Regions from separate parts of the Cedecea sp. B1(4) genome, predicted to be linked through region 1. Evidence: predicted binding sites of a transcription regulator. Region 1 holds the regulator's gene; each other region holds the start of a gene.
The links. The regulator PurR, encoded in region 1, represses purine synthesis genes. The targets are predictions, from matches to a motif close to CANGCAAACGTTTGCNTG.
Positions count from the first base shown of each region.

Region 2: the regulator PurR is predicted to act here: its motif matches at 2,107-2,124, upstream of ACR6JA_RS18120 (nucleoside-specific channel-forming protein Tsx).
Region 3: the regulator PurR is predicted to act here: its motif matches at 2,329-2,346, upstream of purM (phosphoribosylformylglycinamidine cyclo-ligase).
Region 4: the regulator PurR is predicted to act here: its motif matches at 1,446-1,463, upstream of cecR (transcriptional regulator CecR).

Region 1 covers NZ_JCAHMZ010000001.1:489,611-493,497, reverse strand. The annotation lists gene ACR6JA_RS02460 (C40 family peptidase) at 1-528, shown strand, start outside; gene sodB (superoxide dismutase [Fe]) at 699-1,280, shown strand; gene cydH (cytochrome bd-I oxidase subunit CydH) at 1,363-1,452, opposite strand; gene purR (HTH-type transcriptional repressor PurR) at 1,745-2,770, shown strand; gene punR (DNA-binding transcriptional activator PunR) at 2,767-3,705, opposite strand; gene punC (purine nucleoside transporter PunC) at 3,820-3,887, shown strand, end outside.
Region 2 covers NZ_JCAHMZ010000008.1:207,854-211,740, reverse strand. The annotation lists gene ACR6JA_RS18130 (VOC family protein) at 1-209, shown strand, start outside; gene ACR6JA_RS18125 (helix-turn-helix transcriptional regulator) at 269-970, shown strand; gene ACR6JA_RS18120 (nucleoside-specific channel-forming protein Tsx) at 1,012-1,890, opposite strand; gene ACR6JA_RS18115 (SadB/YajI family lipoprotein) at 2,437-2,997, opposite strand; gene nrdR (transcriptional regulator NrdR) at 3,151-3,600, shown strand; gene ribD (bifunctional diaminohydroxyphosphoribosylaminopyrimidine deaminase/5-amino-6-(5-phosphoribosylamino)uracil reductase RibD) at 3,606-3,887, shown strand, end outside.
Region 3 covers NZ_JCAHMZ010000004.1:93,274-97,160, forward strand. The annotation lists gene ppk1 (polyphosphate kinase 1) at 1-427, opposite strand, end outside; gene purN (phosphoribosylglycinamide formyltransferase) at 601-1,239, opposite strand; gene purM (phosphoribosylformylglycinamidine cyclo-ligase) at 1,239-2,276, opposite strand; gene upp (uracil phosphoribosyltransferase) at 2,500-3,126, shown strand; gene uraA (uracil permease) at 3,212-3,887, shown strand, end outside.
Region 4 covers NZ_JCAHMZ010000014.1:39,654-43,540, reverse strand. The annotation lists gene rhlE (ATP-dependent RNA helicase RhlE) at 1-1,348, opposite strand, end outside; gene cecR (transcriptional regulator CecR) at 1,602-2,297, shown strand; gene hlyD (secretion protein HlyD) at 2,287-3,294, shown strand; gene ACR6JA_RS21010 (ATP-binding cassette domain-containing protein) at 3,281-3,887, shown strand, end outside.

The DNA of each region.
Region 1 (3,887 bases):
CCAGCTTCAGCCACCGTTGCCTACACTGAAAAATGCACTCATCGTAAAGGGCATAAAAAGCAGTGCGTTAAGGTGAAGTCGGAAAAAAATCTGACCATCGCGCAGGCACATAAAGTGCGCGTGCAGAAAGCTCAAAAAACGGCCATGAACAAGCTGATGGGGCAAATTGGCAAACCGTATCGCTGGGGTGGCACTTCTCCGCGCACCGGTTTCGACTGCAGCGGGCTGATTTATTACGCTTATAAAGATCTGGTGAATATCCGTATTCCACGCACCGCCAATGAAATGTATCACCTGCGCGATGCCTCCTCCGTTGACCGCGGCGAACTGGAAAGCGGTGACCTGGTGTTCTTCCGTACCCAGGGCCGTGGCACCGCCGATCACGTTGGCGTCTACGTTGGCAACGGGAAGTTTATTCAGTCCCCGCGCAGCGGCCGCGATATTCAGATCACCTCCCTAAGCGAAGATTACTGGCAGCGCCATTACGTCGGCGCCCGCCGGGTCATGACGCCAAAAACTATTCGTTAATCTTATCGCGCCCTTTCGGGCTAATCAGACTGATTAAAATAAAACAGCCCGGCAACGGGCTGTTTTATTTTGTTGTTTCATTGCGCTTTTTTGCACTCTCGTAATTTGCTAACCTTATGACCACACAAAATGTAGTTATATTGTGAAGCAAAATAACAAGGAGTGAAGCCATGTCGTTCGAACTACCCGCCCTGCCCTATGCCAAAGATGCGCTGGCACCGCATATCTCAGCCGAAACCCTCGAGTACCATTACGGCAAACACCACCAGACCTACGTCACTAACCTGAATAATCTGATCAAAGGCAGCCCGTTTGAAGGTAAAACGCTGGAAGAGATCGTGACAGAATCTGACGGCGGGATCTTCAATAACGCAGCCCAGGTCTGGAACCATACGTTCTACTGGCACTGCCTGGCGCCGAATGCCGGCGGGGAGCCGACCGGTGACGTGCTGGCAGCCATCAACCACGCTTTTGGCAGCGTGGAAGCCTTTAAAAAGCAGTTCACCGAAGCGGCCATCAAAAACTTTGGCTCCGGCTGGACATGGCTGGTGAAAAAGAGCGACGGCAGCCTGGCAATCGTCTCGACCTCTAACGCAGGCACCCCGTTAACAACCGGAGCAAAACCGCTGCTGACCGTGGACGTATGGGAGCATGCCTACTACATTGATTACCGCAATGCGCGCCCGGTTTATCTCGACCACTTCTGGGCGCTGGTCAACTGGGAATTTGTTGCGCAAAACCTGGCAGGCTGATTTTTAACGGTTAGTCACGAAGGAGGGAAGCAACGCTTTTCTTCTATATACGAGAAGGGCCGCGAAAGCGGCCCTTTGTAAATCAGTGCAGGACGGCGGTTAGCGCCCCGGCAACAATCAGACTCAGTACGATAACCGTAGTCACCACGGAAAACTTCAGATCGGTACTCATCGTAAGCTCCTTTTATTTCCCTACAAAGTGTATGTGGGGTGATTTTCCCACAATTAGCGATAAAAATCCTGCTGGATTTGCACAGATATCGGTTTTCCCTCTTCCACTTTGCCCCGGGATAAGCCAAAATCCTTCGCTAATTTACCGCGTATCGCCCGGCAACGCCCTCCTCCCGCTGTATGTCGCATCCCCGACAGGCCTGCAACCAACGTGTTGCCCCAGGAGTTAGCGAAGGCAAACGTTTAACACATGAGTTATCAGGAGTTTACGATATGGTCTGGAGTGACATCTAATGGCAACGATTAAGGACGTAGCGAAGCGCGCAAACGTTTCCACTACCACTGTGTCACATGTCATTAACAAGACCCGTTTTGTGGCGGAAGAGACACGCAACGCCGTCTGGGCAGCCATCAAAGAGCTGCACTATTCGCCAAGCGCCGTGGCTCGCAGCCTGAAGGTCAACCACACCAAATCTATCGGCCTGCTTGCCACCTCAAGCGAAGCCCCTTATTTTGCGGAAATTATTGAATCCGTTGAGAACAGCTGTTTCGCCAAGGGCTACACCCTGATTCTGGGCAACGCGCACAACAACTTTGAAAAGCAGCGCGCTTACCTGTCCATGATGGCGCAAAAACGCGTGGACGGGCTGCTGGTCATGTGTTCCGAATACCCTGAGACGCTGCTTTCAACCCTGGAAGAGTACCGCCATATTCCGATGGTGGTGATGGACTGGGGCGAAGCTCGTGCGGACTTTACCGATTCCGTGGTCGATAACGCATTCCACGGCGGCTACCTTGCGGGCCGCTACCTGATTGAACGTGGCCATCGCGATATCGGTGCTATTCCGGGTCAGCTGGAGCGAAATACCGGCGGCGGCCGCCATGCAGGGTTCCTGAAGGCGCTTGAAGAAGCCAATATCAAAGTGCCGGATAACTGGGTGGTTCAGGGTGATTTCGAACCAGAGTCTGGTTATCGCGCCATGCAGCAACTGCTTAACCAGCCGCATCGCCCTACCGCCGTTTTCTGCGGCGGCGATATTATGGCGATGGGTGCAATTTGCGCCGCAGACGAAATGGGGCTGCGCGTGCCGCAGGACATTTCTATCATTGGCTATGACAACGTGCGCAACGCCCGCTATTTCTCTCCGGCGCTGACCACAATCCACCAGCCGAAAGAGCGCCTGGGCGAAACGGCGTTTAACATGCTGCTCGACCGCATCATTAATAAGCGCGAAGAGTCGCAGACGATTGAAGTCCATCCTCGTCTGATTGAACGCCGCTCGGTGGCCGACGGCCCGTTCCGCGATTACCGCCGCTAAGCCTCTTCGGGGGCCGGGAATATGTTACCCGGCTCCTGCAGCCACTCCTGATTCATCGTCTCACTGTCACCCAAATAGTCCAGCAGCCAGCTCAAAGCGGGCGAAGCATCATCCTGCCGCCAGGTTAAGCAGCAGGCCGCGTCCGGGAATGGATTCTCCAGCATCAACTCTTTCCAGTCGCCCCTGACGAGCCACGACTGGGCAATGTGTGTCGGCACCATACCAATGCATAATCCCGCCGTCAGGCAATCCGCCCCCGACGCCCAGTCCGGCACCACCACGCGGCGCTGGTTGTCCAGCAGCCAGGTAATGCGCTTGGGTAACGAACGGGATGTGTCTTCTAGCACAAGGGATGGCCAGGGACGAATGTCATCATCCAGAATGATACCTTCCCGTTGCGCAAGCGGATGGTCAGCGGAAACCACACAGCGCCAGCTTAGCGCCCCCATGTCCCGAAATGCGTAACGCCCCCCGACCGGGATAGCCTGCGTGGCGCCAATCGCCGCCTCAACTCGCCCGTCGGCAAGCGCATCCCACACGCCGTTGAACACTTCCTGGGAAACCCTTAACTCGATATCCGGGAAATGACGATAAAAATCCAGCACCAGCTGACGAGTACGCTCAGGTTTAACGATATTGTCTACCGCAATGGACAGGTGCCCACGCCAGCCGTTGGCTATCTGCTGGCACTGCTGGCGCGTTGCCATCATTTTTTTGATAACAGACCGACCTTCTTTGAGAAAAAACGCCCCGGCGGCGGTCAGCTCAACGTCCCGATGACGCCGTTCAAACAGCGGTACGGCCAGCCATTCTTCAAGCTGACGCACCGTGTAGCTGATGGCAGAGGGCACGCGATGCAGCTCCTGGGCCGCACCGCTAAAGCTGCCGTTTCGCGCCACGGCATCAACCACTTCCAGCGAATATTCAGACCACATATTTCTGCCTGCAAAAAATTTGAATGCAATTTGCAAATATTAGCGTTTCACAAGCGGTTTTGCACTCCGTAGACTCCTGCCCCGTTAACCTGCTATCAAAATCAAGAGTGAAATATGCAACCATCAAAGGGATTTCTTATCTGGCTTGCGGGGCTGAGCGTGCTGGGTTTCCTGGCCACCGA
Region 2 (3,887 bases), on a different contig from region 1:
CTTTGGTGAAGGGGGAGCGGTTTGTGCCTTCAGAGACAGGCGCGGTGATTTATCTTTATACGCCCGATATCGTTAAAGCATTACAGCAGGTAGAAGTGGCGGGAGGCCGGCTGGATTTTGGTCCGCAGGTGTTGCCCTATGATATCGGCACGATTGCGTTAATGATCGACAGCGAGGGCAATCGCGTCGGGTTGCATCAGCCGGTTTAAGTCTTAATACTGACGCTAAAGCCTGCCGCCCGGGCAGGCCTTATTTTCCCGGAACGCCCATGAGCCGAAGAGCCGATCGATTATTTCAGATAGTGCAAATCCTTCGCGGCAGGCGGCTGACGACGGCTGCACAGCTTGCCGAACGGCTGGAGGTCTCGGAGCGAACTATCTACCGCGACATTCAGGATCTCTCCCTCTCCGGCGTGCCGATAGAAGGGGAGGCGGGCTGCGGCTATCGCCTGCTGGCAGGGTACGATCTTCCTCCGCTGATGCTGACGACCGGGGAAGTTGAGGCGGTGATTGCGGCGTTAAGAATGGTGCAAACCTGGAGTGGAGAATCGCTGGCCAAATCTGCCGAGTCCGTGCATGAAAAACTCCTCGCAGTGCTCACTCCGGAAAAGCGTAGGGTTGCCGAACGTAGTCGTATAATTTCGCCTAATTTTAATAAGTTTCCGCAGGTGAAAGCCCGGTTCGATCTGTTTCATGCCGCCATCGACAAATTCCAGGTTGTTCATCTTCTTTATGAGGATGAAAAAGGGGAATTGACGGAGCGGGATATTCACCCTCTTGGGCTGTCATTTTGGGGAGAGGTCTGGCTGCTGGTGGCCTGGTGCGAAGCCCGGAATGATTATCGTAGCTTCAGGCTGGATCGCTGTCGGGATATCCATTTAACCGGACGGGTGTTTCAGGAGCGCCACGATCGTTCTCTGCAGGCTTTTATTGCGCTTCAGAAGGCCAAAGGCTATCTGCCTGAGAAATAAAAAAACCGGCCAGTTGGCCGGTTTTTTACAGGTGGCGGCGATTAGAAGTTGTAACCTACCACGAAGTAGCCGCCCCAGCCGGTTGCGCGAACGGTTTCAGTCATCCAGTTCAGCTGGGTGCCGTCGTTCCACTGGCCGCCGTTATGGAAGTAACGGGCCACGATGGAGTAGTGCAGGTGATCGTAGTTCAGCGACAGGATGTGGCTGGAAGCGATGGAGTTGCTGGTACGCTGCTTCAGACCGTTAGTGCCGTAGCCGCTGTCTTTGCCCAGATCTGAACCCCAGTCAAAGTTGGTGAAACCGATATAGCTCAGGTTACCGCCCCACAGGGAGGTGATCGGCACGAAGTATTTCACCTTGAAACGGTAGCCGTCCCACTCGTTTTCGTTGCTCGCTTTATAGTTCTGCCACTGGTATTTGGCATACACGTTCATCGACAGGCTCATCGGCAGGCCGGTATCGATGTCGGTACCCAGACCCATGTACCAGGTGCTTTGGCGACCCGTCGCGTTACGGCCCATATCGTAAATGTAGTTGTTCGCGAAGTACCACTCTTTGAACGGACCAAAGCTCAGGTCGGTCCCGGTCAGCTTATCGATGGAGAAGCGAGGTTCGATTTCCATAAACAGTGGGGAACCGTGGTTCCAGATCCCTTTCGCCTGGGTGTTACCGCCGAAGAAGACTGGCGCATCCACGTAGCCGTAGAAATCGAACCAGTCTTTTTTGGCGAATGCTTCATATTCCAGGTAGGTATCGTTGCGCAGCTGAGGCCCGAAACGGGTGTGATAGCTGCCGACAACGTTAACGCTCTGGTGCCACCAGTCGGAGAGGTATTCGCTGTTTTTTGCTTCTTCTGCGCTGGCAGAGAAAGAGCTGGAAAGCGCCAGAACGGTGCCGGCTGCCAGAATAATTTTTTTCATATTTTTAGCCACTGTTTACGTAATTTTGGTGCGATGCGGATGTGAGATGTCATCCCTGGCCGCCGGTCTCAGGGGAAGGACCTTTGCAGCGCGACTATTATAGAAATCCCTGCTCACAAAAATATGTTCTATTTCACATTCTTCTCATATGCGTAATCGATTGCGTTCACGTTTGCGCACATTAAAAACGGCGTGATTGTACCTGCTTCGTCAAATTACGCAAACGTATGCCGGGTTGTTACATCTAAATGTGATGTGGATCACTCTAAGGGCGAAGTGATAATAGTGGGGCTGCTTCACATATTGTGCGGGGCGTGAGAAAGAGTGTGACAAGCTCTCTCGTCGAAAAATGTATCTTAGTCACCTTTTTGTTTCATCGCTTTCGGGAGAACGGGGTGACTTCGACCCTCACCCCGGCCCTCTCCCAGAGGGAGGGGGGGAAAACTGCCGATGATTTATTCCCTCTCCCTTTTAGGGAGAGGGCTAGGTGGAGGGTAAGAAGCGAAGCTGTGGTTGAAGCGAGCGCCGGACAAGGGGGCGAAAGAATTATTGCGCCGGTGCTGGCTGCGCGGAAGAAACTGGCTGGATATCATGAACGCGCACAAACCCTAATTGATCGGGCGTGATACCGGACAGGCGAAGCGGAATCGACACGTCGCTTGGGGCGAGAATGCTGGCCGGGGCGTCTATGGACTGCGTTTGCACATTAACTTCCTGGAAACTGTCGGTGGTGCCCTGGATCTGCCCCCATTCTACTTTGCCGCTAAATGCCGGCAGCGGATCGTTCGACTCCCCTTGAATCAGCAGCGTGGCGCGGGTGCCGTTGGCTTCAGCCGCAACGTTTGTCAGCGACATTTTCAGGTTACCAATCTGGCTGTTGAGGCGCGCTGCCGTGTTTGAACCCGGTAGCAGATAAACGCCGCTGGTCGACTTCGCGTTCAGGGCATTCTGCTGGGTCAGCTTCACCGTTTGCTGGCTAAGTTTAGTCATTTCCTGATTTAGCGAACCAATTTGGCTGCGCATCTGACGCACTTCAGTTTGCTGGGCACAAGCGGTCAGGCTTATCAGGCTTGAAACCAGGATGATTCTTAAGTAAGTCTTTGTCATGGTTAGTTTTTCCTTGCTAAGGTTCGCTGATTTAAGCGTAGTACTTCGCGCTTGAAAAGTCATATTTGATGTTGCAGTGTCGGCGCTGTCTTTGTACTCCCACAACTTCGCGGTAAACTATTGTTCATCTTTATAATCCCAGCAGGAAACGCTATGCATTGCCCATTCTGTTTCGCCGTGGACACCAAAGTTATCGACTCTCGCCTGGTGGGTGAAGGTTCCTCCGTACGCCGTCGGCGCCAGTGTCTGGTCTGTCACGAACGCTTCACGACTTTCGAGGTTGCGGAGCTGGTGATGCCGAGAGTGGTGAAGAGTAATGAGGTGCGCGAGCCGTTTAACGAAGACAAACTGCGCAGCGGCATCCTGAAAGCGTTGGAAAAACGTCCGGTCAATTCTGACGACGTGGAAATGGCCATCAGCCATATTAAGTCGCACCTTCGAGCAACCGGCGAACGCGAAATCCCGAGTAAACTCATCGGTAACCTGGTGATGGAGCAGCTCAAAAAGCTGGATAAAGTCGCCTATATTCGGTTTGCTTCGGTCTACCGTAGCTTTGAAGATATCAAAGAATTTGGTGAAGAAATCGCCCGTTTACAGGATTAATGCCGATGTCCCTTGATGAACAGTTTATGGCTCGAGCGCTTGAGCTGGCTAAGCGCGGGCGTTTTACCACTGCACCGAACCCGAATGTCGGCTGCGTGATAGTTAAAGACGGCAAGATTGTGGGGGAAGGGTTCCACTTTCGCGCCGGTGAACCTCATGCGGAAGTTCACGCTTTGCGCATGGCAGGCGAACAGGCCCGGGGCGCAACGGCTTACGTTACGCTCGAACCCTGCAGCCACCATGGCCGCACGCCACCGTGCTGTGATGCCTTGATTGCCGCAGGCGTT
Region 3 (3,887 bases), on a different contig from region 1:
CGCGGTTGATCAAAATCGGGGTGATGTGCGGGCGAAGCTGATGCTTGAAGTAGCTGCGCAGCCAGTTTTGCTGATTTTCGGAAAGCTGACGTTCGTTAATCAGGAAGATTTGGTTGCGGGCCATCTCCAGCAGCAGCTCGTTATACAGGCTGTCAAATTCCTGATCGGCCTTCAGCACCCGAGCCTGAATCTTGTTCAGCAGATGGCGCTGGTTGGAAGGAGAACCCTGTTCTTCACTGATTAAAATGCGGCGCTTCAGTTCGGCGAAACGCACTTTATAGAATTCATCGAGGTTATTGGAATAGATGCCGAGAAAACGCATCCTTTCAATCAACGGGTTGAGCTTGTCCGCCGCTTCCTGCAGAACGCGTTCGTTAAAAGACAACCAGCTCAGTTCTTTTTCGATATACAGCTTATCCTGACCCATTAGTCCTCACACTCCGTTTTCGTGGACGTGGCAATGCCGTCACCGTCACGTCAGTTATTATGGCGAGCTTTAGCGGAGAATGTCCAACTATGCAGATGAAACTCTCTCATCTGACCATGACAACTTTATGAGAGACAGACACAAAAAAAGGGCCGAAGCCCTTTTTAGTTAAATTATTCTGCTGCATGTCCCTGCGGGGGCAGCTGCACGCCATCAAGCCAGGCGGCGTTTTGGCGCATTTTTAGGCGGTCGTCGAGGAACCAGCTCACGACCAGCGGGTAAATCGCGTGTTCCTGATGCTGAACTCGGGCGGTGATTTCGTCCTCATCATCCCCTTCAAATACAGGCACTTTGGACTGCAAAATGACCGGGCCGCCGTCCAGTTCGTCAGTGACAAAATGCACGGAAGTGCCGTGCTCTTCATCGCCGTTTTCCAGCACCTGTCGGTGGGTATGCAGGCCGGGATATTTCGGCAGCAAGGAAGGGTGAATGTTGAGTAAGCGACCGCTGTAGCGCGCCACAAAGGCGGGGCTGAGAATACGCATATAACCCGCCAGCACCACGACGTCCGGCGCGTAGGCGTCGATCTCCTGCATCAGTTGGCGATCGAACGCCTCGCGGCTGGAAAACTCGCTTGCCGCCAGCGCGTGGGTCGGGATCCCGGCTTCGCGGGCTCGCTCAAGGCCGAATGCGTCGGCCTTATTGCTGAACACCGCGCTGATGGTGCCGTTAATCTTCTTCTGCTGGCAGGCGTCAATGATCGCCTGCAGATTGCTTCCGTTACCGGAAATCAGCACCACAATGTGTTTCATTACTCAATAACCACGCGCTCTTCGGAATCAGATGCCTTGATGATACCGATTTTCCACGCCTTTTCACCTTTGGCCTGCATCAGCGCAACGGCTTTATCCGCTTCTGCCGCCGGCAGCGCAATGACCATGCCCACGCCGCAGTTAAAGGTGCGGTACATTTCGTGGCGGCTGATATTACCGGCCTGCTGCAGCCAGTTGAAGACGGCTGGCCACTGCCAGGAAGATTCGGTGATAACGGCCTGGGTGTTGTCCGGCAGTACGCGCGGAATGTTTTCCCAGAAGCCGCCGCCGGTCAGGTGGGCGATGGCGTGAACATCCACGTTTTCAATCAGCTCAAGGATGTTTTTCACGTAAATGCGGGTTGGCTCGAGTAGGTGATCCGCCAGCGGTTTCCCTTCCAGTTCGGTGGTCAGCGGGTCGGTGCCGCTCACTTCCAGCACTTTGCGCACCAGCGAGTAGCCGTTGGAGTGCGGGCCGCTTGAACCCAGTGCAATCAGGACATCGCCATCGGCAACTTTAGACCCGTCGATGATTTCCGATTTCTCAACCACGCCGACGCAGAACCCGGCCACGTCGTAGTCTTCCCCGTGGTACATGCCCGGCATTTCAGCAGTTTCACCGCCAACCAGCGAGCAGCCTGATTGCAGGCAGCCTTCGGCGATGCCGGTGATGACGCTTGCGGCGGTGTCCACGTCCAGCTTGCCGGTGGCGTAGTAGTCAAGGAAGAACAGCGGCTCGGCGCCCTGAACCACCAGGTCGTTCACGCACATAGCCACCAGGTCAATGCCGATCGCATCGTGGCGTTTTAAATCCATTGCCAGACGCAGCTTGGTCCCCACACCGTCGGTGCCGGAAACCAGAACCGGTTCGCGATATTTCTGAGGCAACGCGCACAGCGCACCGAAACCGCCCAGGCCACCCATCACTTCCGGGCGGCGGGTCTTTTTCACTACGCCTTTAATTCTGTCGACCAGAGCGTTACCAGCATCAATATCTACACCGGCATCTTTATAGCTGAGAGAGGTTTTATCGGTCACTGCTCGTTCCCCACGGGTGGTATATAAGAAAAACGCGGCAATTCTAACAGTGCAGGCAAACGTTTGCGAGCCTCTTATCATCGGCAAGAAAAGAATTCCTGAGATAGACTCAATCCAGTCCGGTTGATCTCGATCATCCCATTAGCTGTAGCGCAGCGGCAAAAAAGCGGTATAATCCGGCGATTTTTTTTGTGGTAGCCAACTATCTCGGGGGAGAAAGAGTATGAAGATCGTGGAAGTGAAACACCCACTCGTCAAACACAAGCTGGGCCTGATGCGCGAGCAAGACATCAGCACCAAGCGCTTTCGTGAACTCGCCTCTGAAGTAGGCAGCCTGCTTACCTATGAAGCCACTGCGGATCTGGAAACCGAGAAAGTCACCATCGAAGGCTGGAACGGCCCGGTGGAAGTCGACCAGATCAAAGGCAAGAAAATTACCGTTGTGCCGATTCTGCGTGCTGGCCTTGGCATGATGGAAGGCGTACTAGAAAACGTGCCAAGCGCGCGTATCAGCGTCGTTGGCGTTTACCGCGATGAAGAAACCCTGCAGCCGGTGCCTTACTTCCAGAAGCTGGTTTCTAATATAGAAGAACGTATGGCGCTGGTGGTTGACCCGATGCTGGCGACCGGCGGCTCTATGATTGCCACCATCGACCTGCTGAAAAAGGCGGGCTGTACCAGCATTAAGGTACTGGTGCTGGTTGCCGCGCCGGAAGGCATCGCCGCGCTGGAAAAAGCGCACCCGGACGTGGAGCTGTACACCGCTTCTATCGATCAGGGCCTCAACGAGCACGGGTACATTATTCCCGGCCTCGGTGATGCGGGCGATAAGATATTCGGAACCAAATAAGATTCATCAGCCGACTTTGAAAGTCGGCTTTTTTTTGATTGCAGCAAACACCGTTCGTTAAAAATAACACTTAGAGGAAAACAACATGACCCGCCGCGCCATTGGGGTAAGTGAACGCCCGCCCTTACTGCAAACGATTCCGTTGAGCCTGCAGCATCTGTTCGCCATGTTCGGCGCAACCGTGCTGGTGCCAATTTTGTTCCACATCAACCCGGCTACGGTGCTGCTGTTTAACGGCATCGGCACCTTGCTTTACCTGTTCATCTGTAAAGGCAAAATCCCGGCTTATCTCGGGTCCAGCTTCGCGTTTATCTCTCCGGTATTACTGCTGCTGCCGTTGGGGTATGAAGTAGCCCTCGGCGGATTTATTATGTGCGGCGTGCTGTTCTGCATCGTGGCGCTGATTGTGAAAAAAGCCGGTACCGGCTGGCTGGACGTGATGTTCCCTCCGGCGGCGATGGGCGCGATTGTTGCGGTTATCGGCCTTGAGCTGGCGGGCGTGGCGGCTAACATGGCAGGGCTGTTGCCTGCGGAGGGTGCATCCCCGGATTCCACCACCATTATTATCTCGCTGGTGACGCTGGCGGTCACGGTGTTTGGTTCCGTGCTGTTCCGTGGTTTTATGGCCATTATCCCGATTCTCATCGGCGTGCTGGCGGGTTACGCGCTCTCCTTCGCCATGGGCGTGGTAGACGTGACACCAATCCGCGAAGCGCACTGGTTCGCGCTGCCAACCTTCTATACGCCTCGCTTTGAATGGT
Region 4 (3,887 bases), on a different contig from region 1:
CCCCTGCCGGCTTCGCAGCACCTTCGCCCTGCGGTTTACCGCTGCGACGCGGGCCGTTGTTACGCTCACCGGAAGCATTTGCGTTTCCGCCGTTGCCACTGCGACGCTGGCCCTGGCCCTGGCTTTGACCACCGCGACCGCCCTGGCCGCCACGACCACCGCCGCCACGCTGCTGACGACCGTTGACGATTGGCTCGGCCGGAATGGACGGATCAACATCAAAACCTGGCAATGCGATACGTGGGATCTCGCGCTTCAGCAGACGCTCAATGTCGCGCAGCAGCTTATGCTCGTCCACGCACACCAGAGAAAGTGCTTCACCGGTGGCTGCCGCACGACCGGTACGGCCAATACGGTGCACGTAGTCTTCCGGTACGTTCGGCAACTCATAGTTAACAACGTGCGGCAGTTCTTCAATGTCCAGACCGCGAGCCGCGATATCGGTCGCCACCAGCACACGAATACCGCCGCTTTTGAAGTCCGCCAGCGCGCGTGTACGAGCGCCCTGGCTCTTGTTACCGTGGATTGCCGCCGCGGTGATACCGTCTTTTTGCAGCTGCTCTGCCAGATGGTTAGCACCGTGTTTGGTGCGGGTGAACACCAGCACTTGCTGCCAGTTACCTTCGCCAATCATCTGCGACAGCAGTTCCCGCTTGCGCTTTTTGTCCACAAAGTGAACGTGCTGCGTGACCTGCTCAGACGCCGTGTTGCGGCGAGCCACTTCCACTTCTTCCGGGTTGTGCAGCAGCTTCTCAGCCAGCGCTTTAATGTCGTCGGAGAAGGTCGCGGAGAACAGCAGGTTCTGGCGGCGTGCAGGCAGTTTAGCCAGCACGCGACGAATGTCATGAATGAAGCCCATATCCAGCATGCGGTCGGCTTCGTCCAGCACCAGAATCTCGATCTGATCGAGTTTCACCGCATTCTGATGCTCAAGATCCAGCAGACGGCCTGGGGTTGCCACCAACACATCCACGCCGCCGCGCAGCTTCATCATCTGCGGGTTAATGCTCACGCCGCCGAAGACAACCAGCGAGCGGATATTTAAATATTTGCTGTAGTCGCGGACGTTCTCACCAATCTGCGCCGCCAGTTCGCGGGTTGGGGTGAGGATCAGCGCACGCACCGGGCGACGGCCCTTCAGGTGAGGCGCGCTGTCGGTCAGACGCTGTAACAGCGGCAGGGTAAAGCCTGCGGTTTTGCCGGTGCCGGTTTGGGCACTGGCCATCAGGTCACGGCCTGATAAGACTACCGGGATTGCCTGGCGCTGAATTGGGGTAGGCTCACGATAGCCCTGCTCTTCCACCGCACGCAAAATATCGGCATTCAGGCCGAGAGAATCAAAAGACATAGGAACTCCAGAACCGCCCTGACCGCATTGTGCGGTGTAGTTTCCAGGGGGAACATCACGCGCCAGCGCTAAGCTGGCGAAGAGAGGAGGCGCAAACCACGGCGCCGTTCGCGTGCAGTGTAGCAGTTTTTGTGATCTTCCGCATAAATTCTCATTTTCCTCTCCGCAAGCAGAATAAAGCCTTGTACTGGACAGGGTTGATAACTTTGCTTACTCTTAATCAATCGATTGATTAACATTTTAAGAGGTCGGTATGACACCTTCGCCGACGCCGGTCACCAGCCGCGGAGAGCAGGCTAAAAATACGCTCATCACCGCTGCCATCGCGCAATTCGCTGAATATGGCATGCACGCCACCACGCGAGATATCGCCGCCCAGGCTGGGCAAAATATTGCCGCGATCACCTACTACTTTGGCTCCAAAGAAGCGCTGTATATGGCTTCCGCTCAGTGGATTGCCGATTTCATCAGCGGTAAATTTCACGAGCATGTTGCCCACGCAGAAGCCCTTCTGTGTCAGCCCGAACCGGACAAAGAGAAAATACGGCATCTTATTCATACCGCGCTCGGGCAAATGATCGCCCTGCTGACCGCCGACGACACGCTCAACCTGAGCAAATTTATCTCCCGCGAACAGCTTTCCCCGACCGCCGCTTATCAGCTTATTCACCAGCAGGTTATCGACCCGATGCACACTCTGCTGACCACGCTGGTGGCGCAGTACACCGGACGAGATCCTTTTGATACCGACACTATTTTGCATACCCACACGCTGCTAGGCCAGGTGCTGGCCTTCCGGCTTGGGCGAGAAACGATTCTGTTGCGCACCGGCTGGCCTCAGTTTGACCAGGCCAAAGTGCAGCAAATAAGCCGCGTGGTGCTGAGCCACGTTGATTTCATCCTGCAGGGATTATCCGTAAACAGAGGAAAAGCTAGTGATGAACAATAAGAAGCCGGTGATTGCCGTCATTGTGATTCTAGTGCTCGTGGCCGCGGCGTTTGGCGGCTGGAAATGGTATCAGAGCCAGCAAAACAGCGAGCTAACGCTTTACGGCAACGTGGATATCCGCACCGTTAACCTTAGCTTCCGCGTGGGAGGGCGACTCGCGGCGCTTGAGGTAGATGAAGGCGATGCAATCAAAACCGGTGAACCGCTGGGGCTGATAGATAAAGCACCGTATGAAAACGCTTTGCGCCAGGCTGAAGCCAACGTTGCGGCCGCCCAGGCTAAGTACGATTTGATTATTGCGGGCTACCGCAACGAAGAAATAGCCCAGGCTGCAGCGCAGGTTAACCAGGCGCAGGCAGCCTACGATTACGCGCAAAACTTCTACCAGCGCCAACAGGGATTGTGGGCGACCAAAACCATCTCGGCGAATGATTTAGCCAACGCCCGCTCGTCCAGCGACCAGGCAAAAGCCACGCTGAAAGCGGCCAAGGATAAGCTCAGTCAGTACCGCAGCGGCAACCGCCCGCAGGAAATCGCTCAGGCGCAGGCCAGCCTTCAGCAAGCCAAAGCACAGCTGGCTCAGTCGCAGCTAGATCTGCAGGATACCACTCTGATTGCACCTTCTGACGGCACGTTGCTGACCCGTGCCGTTGAACCCGGCAGCATGCTTAACGCAGGCAGCACGGTACTCACCCTGTCCCTCACGCGCCCGGTGTGGGTTCGCGCCTATATCGACGAAACCAACCTCGGGCAGGCCAAACCCGGCAGCGAACTGCTGATTTACACCGATGGCCGCCCGGACAAGCCATACCACGGCAAAGTGGGATTTGTGTCTCCAACGGCCGAGTTCACTCCAAAAACGGTTGAAACTCCCGATTTGCGCACGGATTTAGTCTACCGCTTACGCATTATCGTGACCGATGCAGATGACGCGCTGCGTCAGGGCATGCCCGTTACGGTGAAATTCAACGGTGGAACTCAGCATGAGCAGCAATGACGCGGTCATTCATCTGCAGGGGTTGGTGAAGCGTTTCCCTGGCCTTGAAAAACCGGCCGTCGCCAGCCTGGATTGCGAAATTCATGCTGGGGCAGTCACCGGCCTGGTCGGCCCGGACGGCGCGGGGAAAACTACGCTAATGAGGATGCTGGCTGGATTGCTGCAGCCAAGCGAAGGCGCCGCCTCGGTGATCGGCCTCGACCCGATTAAAGACGATCGCGCTTTGCACGCTGAACTGGGCTACATGCCGCAGAAATTTGGCCTGTACGAAGATTTGACGGTAATGGAGAACCTGACGCTTTATGCCGACCTGCGAGGCGTGACCGGGGAGCAGCGTAAAAGCACCTTTGCCCGACTGCTGGAATTCACCTCTCTCGGGCCGTTTACCGAGCGGCTGGCGGGCAAACTCTCAGGCGGGATGAAGCAAAAGCTTGGTCTCGCCTGTACGCTCGTCGGCCAGCCGAAAGTCCTTTTGCTGGATGAACCTGGCGTAGGCGTAGACCCCATATCCCGGCGTGAACTGTGGCAAATGGTGCACGAGCTGGCGGGCGAAGGCATGCTGATCCTCTGGAGCACATCGTATCTCGATGAGG